One region of the Streptomyces sp. NPDC057654 genome, then DNA from elsewhere that is predicted to be linked to it. Evidence: riboswitches for the same ligand, from Rfam matches in the RefSeq annotation. Region 1 holds a riboswitch; the other holds the start of a gene.

Region 1 (6,185 bases):
CTGCCGGGCGAAGGAGAGCCAGCGCAGGATCTGCGGGTCGATGTCGCGCTCGGCCGCCGCGTCGATCGGCACGTGCAGCAGCGAGCAGGAGGCGGCCACGTCCACCCGGTCGGCGAGGCCGAGCAGGGTGGCGAGGGTGGCCAGGGACTTCTCGAAGTCGTTGATCCAGATGTTGCGGCCGTTGACGACGCCCGCGACCAGGCGCTTGCCCGGCAGCCCGCCGACGGCGGCGAGGTCGTCCAGGTTGGCGGCGGCGGCCTCGGTGAAGTCGAGCGCGAGGCCGTCCACCGGGGCCTTGGCGAGGACGGGCAGCGCGTCGCCGAGCCGGTCGAAGTAGGAGGCGACGAGGAGCTTCGGCCGCTCGGTGAGGGCGCCCAGGTCGCGGTAGGCGCGGGCGGCGGCGTTCAGTTCGGCCGGGGTGCGGTCCTGGACGAGGGCGGGCTCGTCCAGCTGCACCCACTCGGCGCCCGCCGCGCGCAGGTCGGCGAGGATCTCCGCGTACACGGGGAGCAGCCGGTCGAGGAGGGTGAGCGGTTCGAAGTCGGCGGCGACGCCGGGGGCGGGCTTGGCCAGCAGGAGATAGGTGACGGGGCCGACGAGGACGGGCCGCGCGGTGTGGCCGAGCGTACGGGCCTCGGTCAGCTCGGCGGCCTGTTTGGCGGAGTCGGCGGCGAAGACCGTGTCCGGACCCAGCTCCGGCACCAGGTAGTGGTAGTTGGTGTCGAACCACTTGGTCATCTCAAGGGGTGCCACGTCCTGGTTGCCGCGCGCCATGGCGAAGTAGCCGTCGAGCGGGTCGGCGTCGACGGCGGCGCGGTGCCGGGCCGGGATGGCGCCGACCATGACACTGGTGTCCAGGACGTGGTCGTAGTACGAGAAGTCGCCGGTCGGCACCTCGTGGACGCCGGCGTCGGCCAACTGCCGCCAGTTCGCGCGGCGCAGGCCGGCCGCGGTCTCCCGGAGGGCGTCGGCGGTGACGCGGCCCTTCCAGTAGCCCTCGACGGCCTTCTTCAGTTCGCGGTTCGCGCCCTGGCGGGGGTAGCCATACACGGTGGCCCGTGCTGCCGCGGCTGCGGACTTCGCTGTCACGGAAATCTCCTTCGCGAGAAACTCCTTGAGATCCCGGCGGCGGGACGCGGACGCGAAGGGTGACGGACCAGGCCGGTGTCCGCGCGTCAGCCGCGCGGTGTCCCGCCTGATATGCACGCCGACCCGCCCACGAGGCCACCGGGATTTCCGTACGCCATCGGTCGCGTACGGGCAACGGGCAGGTCTTCGGACTCGCGGGCACATCTGCCGGGGCAGATTCCTACTGGCCGTCGCTTCCCGGACCCATGGCCGGATCCAGTGCGTATGACGGCGGTCGTTCCCGCTCACCGCTGCGGGGCAGTCCCGGATTCCCACCGGGTTCCCTCTTGCGACGCGCCTGCCTGGGGGGCAGGGCGAACCAGCTGCACGGGTCAGCCTAGAGGCCAGGGGGTTTTCTGGGCACCGCTGTTCACATCCCGGAACGTGATGTGGGACACGGGGCGTGCCGGGGAGCGGTCGCCGGAGGGGGTGGACTTACTAGGACGTCCAACTATATCTTCGGGGCACAAGGTCCGCGGTGCGGGGAAGCCGGTGTGAATCCGGCACGGTCCCGCCACTGTGACCGGGGAGTGTGCTGCCATCCACACGTCACTGGCGAGGTCTGCCGGGAAGACGGGCGGCGCGCGGGGATCCGGGAGTCAGGATACCGGCCGCGGGATGTTCCGTGTTGTCCACGAGGATGGAGCAGACACGCATGGCACCGGTCCGTACCCACGACCCTGGTGACCCGGCGGAGCGCGACCGGCCCACCCCGCGCTCGTAGACCCTCGCGCCCCGGCGGCCTTCGACGTCCGTCCGGCGGCCCGGCGTTCACTGTCCCGCGGCCCGCCGCGGCGGCGCACCCACCCGTGCGCCCGCCGCCGCGGCCCCGCGCCGTCCCCGGATCTCCCCTGACGAGAGCAGGCACCCATGGTCCGCGAACTCACGCACTTCATCGGCGGCAAGCACACCGCCGGCACGTCCGGCCTCCACGGCGACGTGTACGACCCCAACACCGGTACGGTCCAGGCCCGCGTCCCCCTCGCGGGCCGCGCCGACACCGAGGCGGCCATCGCCGACGCGCTCACCGCACAGCGGGAGTGGGGCGAGTGGAACCCGCAGCGCCGCGCCCGCGTCCTGCTGCGCTTCCTCCAGCTCGTCGAGGGCGAGCGCGACTCCCTCGCCCGGCTGCTGTCGTCCGAGCACGGCAAGACCGTGGCCGACGCGCACGGCGACATCCAGCGCGGCCTCGAAGTCGTCGAGTTCGCCGCGGGCATCCCGCACCTCCTCAAGGGCGAGTTCACGGACAACGCCGGCACGGGCATCGACGTCCACTCGCTGCGCGCCCCCATCGGCGTGACCGCCGGGATCACCCCCTTCAACTTCCCCGCGATGATCCCGCTGTGGAAGGCAGCACCAGCCCTGGCCTGCGGAAACGCGTTCATCCTCAAGCCGTCCGAGCGCGACCCGTCGGTACCGCTGCGGCTGGCCGAACTGTTCCTGGAGGCGGGCCTGCCGCCCGGCGTCCTGAACGTCGTCAACGGCGGCAAGGAAGCCGTCGACACCCTCCTGGAGGACCCGCGGGTCGGCGCGCTCGGCTTCGTCGGATCCACCCCGATCGCCGCGCACATTTACGCCACCGCCGCCGCCCACGGCAAGCGCGCCCAGTGCTTCGGCGGCGCCAAGAACCACATGATCGTGATGCCGGACGCCGACCTCGACCAGGTGGTCGACGCGCTCATCGGCGCCGGATACGGGTCCGCGGGCGAGCGGTGCATGGCGATCTCGGTGGCCGTGCCCGTCGGCGAGGAGACGGCCGACCGGCTGGTCGCGGCCCTCAAGGAACGCGTCGGCACGCTCCGCATCGGCCGCAGCGACGACCCGGAAGCCGACTTCGGACCCCTGGTGAGCCGGGACGCGTTCGACCGGGTCCGCCGCTATGTCGACATCGGCGTGAACGAGGGCGCCGAACTCGTCGCCGACGGCCGGGGCTTCACCCTGCCCGGCCACGAGAACGGGTTCTTCGCGGGCGCGTCCCTCTTCGACCGGGTCACCCCGCGGATGCGGATCTACCGTGAGGAGATCTTCGGCCCCGTCCTGTGCGTCGTGCGCGCCGCCGACTACGAGGAGGCCCTGCGGCTGCCCAGCGAGCACCCGTACGGCAACGGCGTCGCCATCTTCACCCGGGACGGCGACACCGCCCGCGACTTCACCCGCCGCGTGAACACCGGCATGATCGGCGTCAACGTGCCCATCCCGGTCCCCGTCGCCTACCACACCTTCGGCGGCTGGAAGCGGTCCGGTTTCGGCGACCTGGGCCAGCACGGCCCCGACGCCATCCGCTTCTACACCCGCACCAAGACCGTCACCTCGCGCTGGCCCTCGGGCGCCAAGGAAGGCGCGAGCTTCACCCTCCCCACCATGGGATGAGCGCCATGACCGCGACCCTGCTCACCGAAGACCAACAGGCCCTCGTCGAAGCCACCCTGGACTTCGCGGAGGACCACCTCGCGCCCCGCGCCGTCCAGTGGGACCAGGACAAGCACTTCCCGCTCGACGTGCTGCGCAAGGCCGCCGGACTCGGACTCGGCGGCATCTACGTACGGGAGAACGCGGGCGGCAGCGGCCTCAGCCGCGCCGACGGCGTCCTCATCCTCGAAGCCCTCGCCTCCGGCTGCCCGTCCATCGCCGGGTACGTCTCCATCCACAACATGGTCGCCTGGATGATCGACCGCCACGGCGACGCGCAGCAGCGCGCGCGGTGGCTGCCCCGCCTCTGCGCCATGGACGACCTCGGCAGCTACTGCCTCACCGAGCCGGGCGCCGGATCGGACGCCGGGGCCCTGCGCACCCGGGCCGTCCGCGACGGCGACTGCTACGTACTCGACGGAGTGAAGCAGTTCATCTCCGGCGCGGGAGCGGCCCAGGTGTACATCGTCATGGCCCGCACCGACGGGGACGGCCCCCGCGGCATCTCCGCCTTCGTCGTCGAACGGGACGACCCCGGCCTCTCCTTCGGGCCCAACGAGAAGAAGATGGGCTGGAACGCCCAGCCCACCCGCCAAGTCGTCCTGGACGGCGTCCGCATCCCCGCCGACCGGCTGCTGGGACGGCCGGGGAACGGCTTCCGCATCGCCATGAGCGGCCTCGACGGCGGCCGGCTCGGCATCGCGGCCTGCTCCCTCGGCGGCGCGCGCAGCGCCCTCAACAAGAGCCTCGGGCATCTCGCCGACCGCCAGGCGTTCGGCTCCCGGCTGCTCGACGCGCAGGCCCTCCAGTTCCGCCTCGCCGACATGGCCACCGAACTCACCGCCGCCCGCGCCCTGGTCCACCAGGCCGCCCAGGTCCTGGACCGCGGCGATCCCGCCGCGCCGCAGCTGTGCGCGATGGCCAAGCGCTTCGCCACCGACACCGGCTACTCCGTCGCCGACCGCTCCCTCCAACTGCACGGCGGCTACGGCTACCTCACCGAATACGGCATCGAGAAGATCGTCCGCGACCTCCGCGTCCACCAGATCCTGGAAGGAACCAACGAGATCATGCGCGTCATCGTGGCCCGCGGCCTGACGGAGGCGTTCCGGTGACCGCCGACGAGCCCGTACTGCTCCGTACCGAAGGCCGCGCCGCCTACCTCACCCTCAACCGGCCCGGCGCCCTCAACGCCCTCACCCACGACATGGTCCGGCGCATCGATACGGCGCTCACCGGCTGGGCGAGTGACCCGGCCGTGCAGACCGTGATCATCACCGGCGCGGGGGAGCGCGGCCTGTGCGCGGGCGGCGACATCCGCTCCATCCACGAGGACGCCCGCGCCGGAGGCACCGCCTCCGCCGCCTTCTGGCGCGACGAGTACCGGCTCAACGCCCGTATCGCCTGCTACCCCAAGCCATACGTCGCCGTGATGGACGGCATCGTCATGGGCGGCGGCGTCGGCGTCTCCGCCCACGGCAGCGTCCGCATCGTCACCGAACGCTCCCGCGTCGCCATGCCCGAGACCGGCATCGGCTTCATACCCGACGTCGGCGGCACCTACCTGCTGGCCCTCACCGAAGGCGGACTCGGCACCCACCTGGCGCTCACCGGCGCGCACATCGGCGCGGAAGACGCCCTGCTGTGCGGCCTCGCCGACCACTTCGTCCCGCACGACGACCTGCCCCGGCTGCTCGGCGACCTCGCCACGCGGCCGGTCTGGGACGCGCTCCAGTCGTACGTACGACAGCCCCCGCCCGGCGAACTCAGCGGCCACCGCGACTGGATCGACGCCTGCTACGCCGCCGACACCATGGAGGAGATCACCGCCCGGCTGCGCGGCCACGGGGCACGCGCCGCCGCCGAGGCCGCCGACACCCTGGCGACCAAGTCGCCCACCGCCCTCAAGGTCACGCTCGCCGCCCTGCGCGCCGCGCCCCGCCTCGGCCCGCTGGAATGCGTGCTGGAGCAGGAGTACCGGATCTCCTGCGCCGCGCTCGCCTCGCACGACCTGGTCGAGGGCATCCGCGCGCAGGTCGTCGACAAGGACCGCAGCCCGCGCTGGGCGCCCGCCGCCCTCGCCGACGTCACCGACGCCGACGTGGCCCGCTACTTCGCCCCGCCCGCCGGCGGCGAACTCCACCTGACCGCAACCCCGCAGGAGGTGCCGTGGTGAACGGCAAGCACACGATCGGCTTCATCGGCCTCGGCCACATGGGCGGCCCCATGGCCGCGAACCTCGCCAAGGCCGGCCACCGGGTCCTCGGCTACGACCTGATGCCCGGCCTGCTCACCGCCGCCGCCGGAACCGGCGTCGAGACGGTCGCGTCGGCGGCGGACGCCGCGGCGACCGCGGACGTGGTGATCACCATGCTGCCCGCGGGCCGCCACGTCCTCGGCCTCTACCAGGCCGAGGACCTGCTCGCCGCCGCCCGGCCGGGCACGCTGTTCATCGACTGCTCCACCATCGACGTGGCCGACGCGCGCACCGCCCACGAGGCCGCGGCCGCCGCCGGGGCGCGCTCCCTGGACGCCCCCGTCTCCGGGGGAGTGGTCGGCGCGGAGGCCGGCACGCTCACCTTCATGGCGGGCGGCGGCGAGGCGGAGTTCGCCGAGGCCGAACCCCTCCTCGCGATCATGGGGAAGAA
Region 2 (5,281 bases), on a different contig from region 1:
CTCGTCACCATCCGTCGGCCGGGTCAGCCCTCCGGCGCCGTCCGGGCCGCCCAGCGCTGCTCGACCTTCCCGAACCGCCAGTACGCGAGGGCCATCGCCCAGACCACCACGAAGAGCCCGACGATGACGAAGCCGACGTTGTCGAGGTCGAGTCCGGAGATCCAGCCGGTGACCGCGTCGTCCATGGCCAGCTTCTCGCGCAGGACGCTCACCAGCTCGATCGTGCCGATGAGGAAGGCCACGGCGATCGACAGGCCGGTGATGGTGAGGTTGTAGTAGACCTTGCGGACCGGGTTGGAGAACGCCCACTGGTACGTGAAGTTCATGAACGTGCCGTCGAGCGTGTCGAAGAGGCTCATCCCCGCCGCGAAGAGCAGCGGCAGGCACATGATGGCGTACCAGGGCAGCCCGGCCGCGGCGCCGCTGCCCGCCATCACCATCAGCGTGACCTCGGTCGCGGTGTCGAAGCCGAGTCCGAAGAGGAAGCCGAGCGGATACATCTGGCCGGGGCGGGTGATGGAGCGGGTGAACCGGCCGAGCACCCGGTTCATGAAGCCGCGCGAGTCCAGGTGCTCCTCCAGCTCGGCCTCGTCGAAGCGGCCCGCGCGCATGGAGCGGAAGACCTTCCAGATGCCCGCGAGGGCCACCAGGTTGAGCGCGGCGATGAGGTAGAGGAAGGTCCCGGAGACGGTCGTGCCGACGACGCCGAGCGTCTGGTGGGCGGCGGAGTCCTCGTTGATCAGCGTGCCGGCGAGGTGGGCGCCGCCCGCGACGAGCGCGGCCATGGCGACCACGACGCTGGAGTGGCCGAGGGCGAACCAGAAGCCGACGGAGACCGGACGCTTGCCGTCGGCCATCAGCTTGCGGGTGGTGTTGTCGATGGCGGCGATGTGGTCGGCGTCGAAGGCGTGCCGCATGCCGAGGGTGTAGGCGGTGATGCCGAGGCCGACGCCGAAGACCTGCGAGCCGACCGTGTAGTGGCTGGGCACGACGAGCAGGAAGAGCACGCCGAAGGCGACGACGTGCAGCGCGGCTATGACGGCCAGCAGGCCGGCGGTGCGCAGGGTGTCCTGCCGCTGCCAGCGGAACGCGGGCGCGGCGGCCGGGGAGCCGGGGCCGGCGGGGGAATCGGGGGAACCAGTGGGGGTATCGGTGGGCAGGGCCATCCGTAAGTCACGCTCCAGCACCTCGTGGATCATTTCGTGAGATGCCGTGGCCGGTCTCCTGGCTTACGGGTTCAGCTCGCGCTGTTCTCCTCCCTGCCTTCCCGGCCGCAGGCTGCGGCCAGTGGCTCCGTACGCCCGCCGAAGCGCGTACGGAACGGGCTGAGGACCCCCCGATCACAGTGGCGAGGGCCGCTCCGGAATAGGGCCACAAGGACCCCTCACCGGTCTTCCCGAACACCACGGCCCGGCTACTTTAACGGTTTCGGCGGCTCTGACCAGTGGTGAACGGATGTGATCATCCACCCAGGGCATGGCCGCCGAACCCCTTCTCGCCCTCCGAGGCCGCGCGCCACCACTCCTCGGTGGACCGCTGGTCCATGGCCGCCCAGTCGGGTACGGACAGCACCTGCGCCCGGCCGAGCCGCCTGCCGAGCTCCAGCACCGCGCGGCCGATCGGCGCGCGCTCGGCGTCGTACGCGGCCAGCCCCGCGTCGCAGTCCTCTGCGGAGCGCAGGGCGCGCTCCAGCACCGTGGCGTCCTGGAGCGCCTTGACCGCGCCGCTGCCGGTGTGCGGGCGGGCGATGGCGGCGGAGTCCCCGAGGAGGACGAGCCGGCCCTTGGCGAAGTGCGGCACGGCGAGGTCGAAGATGGGCTGCACCAGGGTGTCCCGCGGGCGGGTGCGCTCGATGACCTCCCGCCAGTACGGCGGGAAGTGACGTGCCACCACCTTTTCCTGATGCTCCATCAACTCTGCCGTCACCGTGCGCGGCGGCGGTACGGTCGGGTCGTCGAGCCGCAGGCCCGGTACGTCCGGGGGCACCGCGTAGAACACCCAGTTGACGGAGGCGCCGCGGCCGTACGGGCCCGGAATGCGGTACGCGATCATGTGGCCCTCGGGGAACGCGACGGTGGCGGCGTCCTGTTCGGCCCAGGTCTCGCGGGGGCCCGGCAGCCGCTCGGCGGGCAGCGAGCCGCGCCAGGCGAGGTACCCGGCGTACCGGGGCGCGATGTCGGGGTACATCGCGGCCCGTACGACCGAGCGGTAACCGTCCGCGCCGATCACGAGGTCGAACCGCTCCTCGGCACCGCCCGCGAGGCGCAGCACCGCGCCGCGCGGCCCCGGACCGCGCGGCCCCGGACCGCGACCGGCGTCCGGGGTCACGGATTCGACGGCGGCGCCGGAGTGGTAGGCGACCTTCTCGGGGACGCGGGCGCGCAACTCCGTCCACAGAGAACCCCAGTTGTAGGAGCGGAACGGGAAGGGCAGCACCCCGAACTCCCGGCCGCCGCGCGCGTCCGTGTCGCCGAGCAGCCAGACGCGCCGGGCGAGCCGCACCCAGGGCATGCGGGCGTCGACGTATCCGGCCGCTTCCAGTTCGGCGTACCGGTCCTGCTGGATGGCGAGCCCCACGCCCCGGTCCTGGAGCCGCCGGGCGGCCCGTTCGTACACCACGACTTCCGCGGCCCCGGCCCGTACGGCGGCCAGCGCCGCGGCACAGCCGGCGATGCTGCCGCCCACGACGGCCACTCGTCCTCCGCGCACAGCGTCCCCTCACCCAGTCATCCGGCCGGACTCCGTCCAGGTCATTGACATGAACGTTACGAGTCCTTAGCGTCCTGCCCCACCCAATAGGAAGGTTTCTTAACTTTCTTAACTTCCATTTGTGAAAGGTGAATTGAACCGCCTGAGCCGCTTCCGCCACTCCCCGCGCCGACTCATGTCGCCTCAGCCGTCCGAGAGGTACCCCCTGTGTCCCTCCGCCCCGTCGCGCCCATCGCCGTCACCGGCCTGCTGCTGAGCCTCGCCCTTCCCGCCGTCGCCCTCCCCGCGCGCGCCACCGCCCCCCAGCCGCGCCCCGCCGCCCCGCCGAGCGCCCCCGTCACGCGGGCCGCGCCGGAAGCGGGGGCCGCGACGCCGCTCTCGGGGTTCGCGATCCAGTCCTCGGCCGACGTCGCCGACAGCGCCGAGACCGTCTCCACCCCCGGTTACGACACCAGGGGCTGGCATCCGGCGGCCGCCCGCTCCACCGTGCTCGCCGCGCTGCTCGCCGACGGCACGTACCCCGACGATCCCTTCTACTCCACCAACATGAAGAAGATCCCCGCGAAGGACTTCTCCGTCCCCTGGTGGTACCGATCGGATTTTACCGTCGCGAACTCCGCCGACGCCTCGGCGCGCACGTATCTCGACTTCAGCGGCGTGCTCTCGGCGGCCGACGTCTATGTGAACGGCAAGCGCGTCGCGGGCGCGGACCAGGTCGCCGGCGCGTACACCCGGCATGAGCTCGATGTCACGCCGCTGATCCGAAAGGGCGTCAACTCCGTTGCGCTGAAGGTCCGTCCCAACGATCCGAACAAGCACCTGACGATGGGCTGGGTCGACTGGCAGCAGCCGCCGCCCGACGCGAACATGGGTCTGGTCCGCGATGTCCTGGTGCGCCGGGGCGGGCCCGTCGCGCTGCGCGACGCGCATGTGACGACCGGTCTCGCGCTGCCCGCCATGGACTGGGCCGACCTCACCGTCAAGGCCGCCGCGCGCAATGAGACGGCCGCCCCGGTGACCGCGACCGTCTCCGGCGCCATCGGGCCGGTCCGGTTCAGCAAGCGCGTGCGACTGGCCGCGCACGAGAGCAGGACGGTCTCCTTCGGCCCCGCCGACACCCCCGGGCTGCGGCTGTCCCATCCGAAGGTGTGGTGGCCGGCCGGGATGGGCGGTCAGCCGCTGTACGGGCTCGACCTCACCGCGAGCGTGGACGGCAGGGCCTCCGACACGGCGCACGACGAGTTCGGCGTCCGCGACGTCAAGGCCCCGCTCGACCCGTCTGGGGCGCGCCGGTACTCCGTCAACGGGCGGCCGCTGCTCATCAAGGGCGGCGGCTGGCTCTCGGACATCTTCCTGCGCTGGGACCGCCGCTATGTGGCGGACCGGCTGGAGTACGTACGCGACCTCGGCCTCAACACCGTACGGCTGGAAGGTCATATCGAGCCGGACGAGTTCTTCGCGCTGACCGACCGGATGGGCATCCTGGTGCTCCCCGGCTGGGAGTGCTGCGACAAGTGGGAGGGCGACAACAACGGCGACGAGTCCGGCGAGAAGTGGACCGAGGCCGACCACCCCATAGCCAAGGCGTCCATGGCCGCCGAGGCCGCCCGGCTCCGCGGCCACCCGAGCGTGATCTCCTTCCTCATCGGCTCCGACTTCGCGCCCGGCGCGCGCACCGAGCGGGACTATCTCGACGCCCTGAAGGCGGCGGACTGGCCCAATCCCGTCGTCTCCTCCGCCTCCAAGCGGTCCTCGCCCGTCCTGGGCGCGTCCGGCCTGAAGATGACCGGCCCCTACGACTGGGTCCCGCCGGACTACTGGTACGCCAAGCGGGAGGGCGGCGCCACGGGCTTCAACTCCGAGACGAGCGCCGGTCCGTCCATCCCCACCCTCGACACCCTCAAGCGGATGCTGTCCCCCGCCGAGCTGCGCACGCTCTGGAAGGACCCGTCCGCGCGGCAGTACCACCGCTCGCCGTCGCACACGTTCGGCGATCTCAAGCTGTACGGGAACGCGCTCGCCGGCCGCTACGGCGCGCCCAAGAGCCTCGACGACTACGTCCGCAAGGCACAGCTCGCCCAGTACGAGGCGGTGCGGGCCGAGTTCGAGGCGTACGGGCGCAACGCGAGCGACACGTCCAAGCCGTCGACGGGTCTCATCTACTGGCTGCTCAACAGCGGCTGGACGTCGCTGCACTGGCAGCTGTTCGACCGCTATCTGGACCAGGGCGGCGCGTACTTCGGCGCGAAGAAGGCCGGGGAGCCGCTGCACATCCAGTACTCCTACGACGACCGGTCTGTGGTCGTGGTCAACCAGCGCCGCGCCGCCGCGAGCGGGCTCACGGCGCGCGTGAGCCTGTACACCCCCGACGGGCGGCGGAAGCTGGCGCGCGAGGCCGCGGTGACCGCGCCCGGCGACGGCGGCAAGGCCACCGCGCTGAAGCTCCCGGCACGGGTGCCGGGGATCGAGGGGACCTATCTCGCCAAGCTCCAGCTCACCGACGCGAAGGGCAAGGAGGTCAGCCGCAACGTGTACTGGCTCTCCACGAAGCCGGACGTCCTCGACTGGGACC

What was found. A riboswitch is a leader RNA that binds a small molecule or an ion and turns the genes downstream of it on or off. The one in region 1 is predicted to bind cobalamin.
Region 2: linked by a shared signal. The riboswitch ahead of ACFU99_RS16880 (HoxN/HupN/NixA family nickel/cobalt transporter) and the one ahead of ACFU99_RS27395 (CoA-acylating methylmalonate-semialdehyde dehydrogenase) in region 1 are both predicted to bind cobalamin.

The regions. Positions count from the first base shown of each region.
Region 1 is NZ_JBHVHQ010000449.1:501-6,685, reverse strand. Features, by position in the region: partial or broken gene ACFU99_RS27400 (5-methyltetrahydropteroyltriglutamate--homocysteine S-methyltransferase) at 1-1,089, opposite strand, end outside; cobalamin riboswitch at 1,249-1,467, opposite strand; cobalamin riboswitch at 1,574-1,759, shown strand; gene ACFU99_RS27395 (CoA-acylating methylmalonate-semialdehyde dehydrogenase) at 1,999-3,498, shown strand; gene ACFU99_RS27390 (acyl-CoA dehydrogenase family protein) at 3,504-4,652, shown strand; gene ACFU99_RS27385 (enoyl-CoA hydratase/isomerase family protein) at 4,649-5,713, shown strand; gene mmsB (3-hydroxyisobutyrate dehydrogenase) at 5,710-6,185, shown strand, end outside.
Region 2 is NZ_JBHVHQ010000190.1:6,404-11,684, reverse strand. Features, by position in the region: gene ACFU99_RS16880 (HoxN/HupN/NixA family nickel/cobalt transporter) at 24-1,199, opposite strand; cobalamin riboswitch at 1,197-1,423, opposite strand; gene ACFU99_RS16875 (FAD-dependent monooxygenase) at 1,462-2,709, opposite strand; gene ACFU99_RS16870 (sugar-binding domain-containing protein) at 2,917-5,281, shown strand, end outside.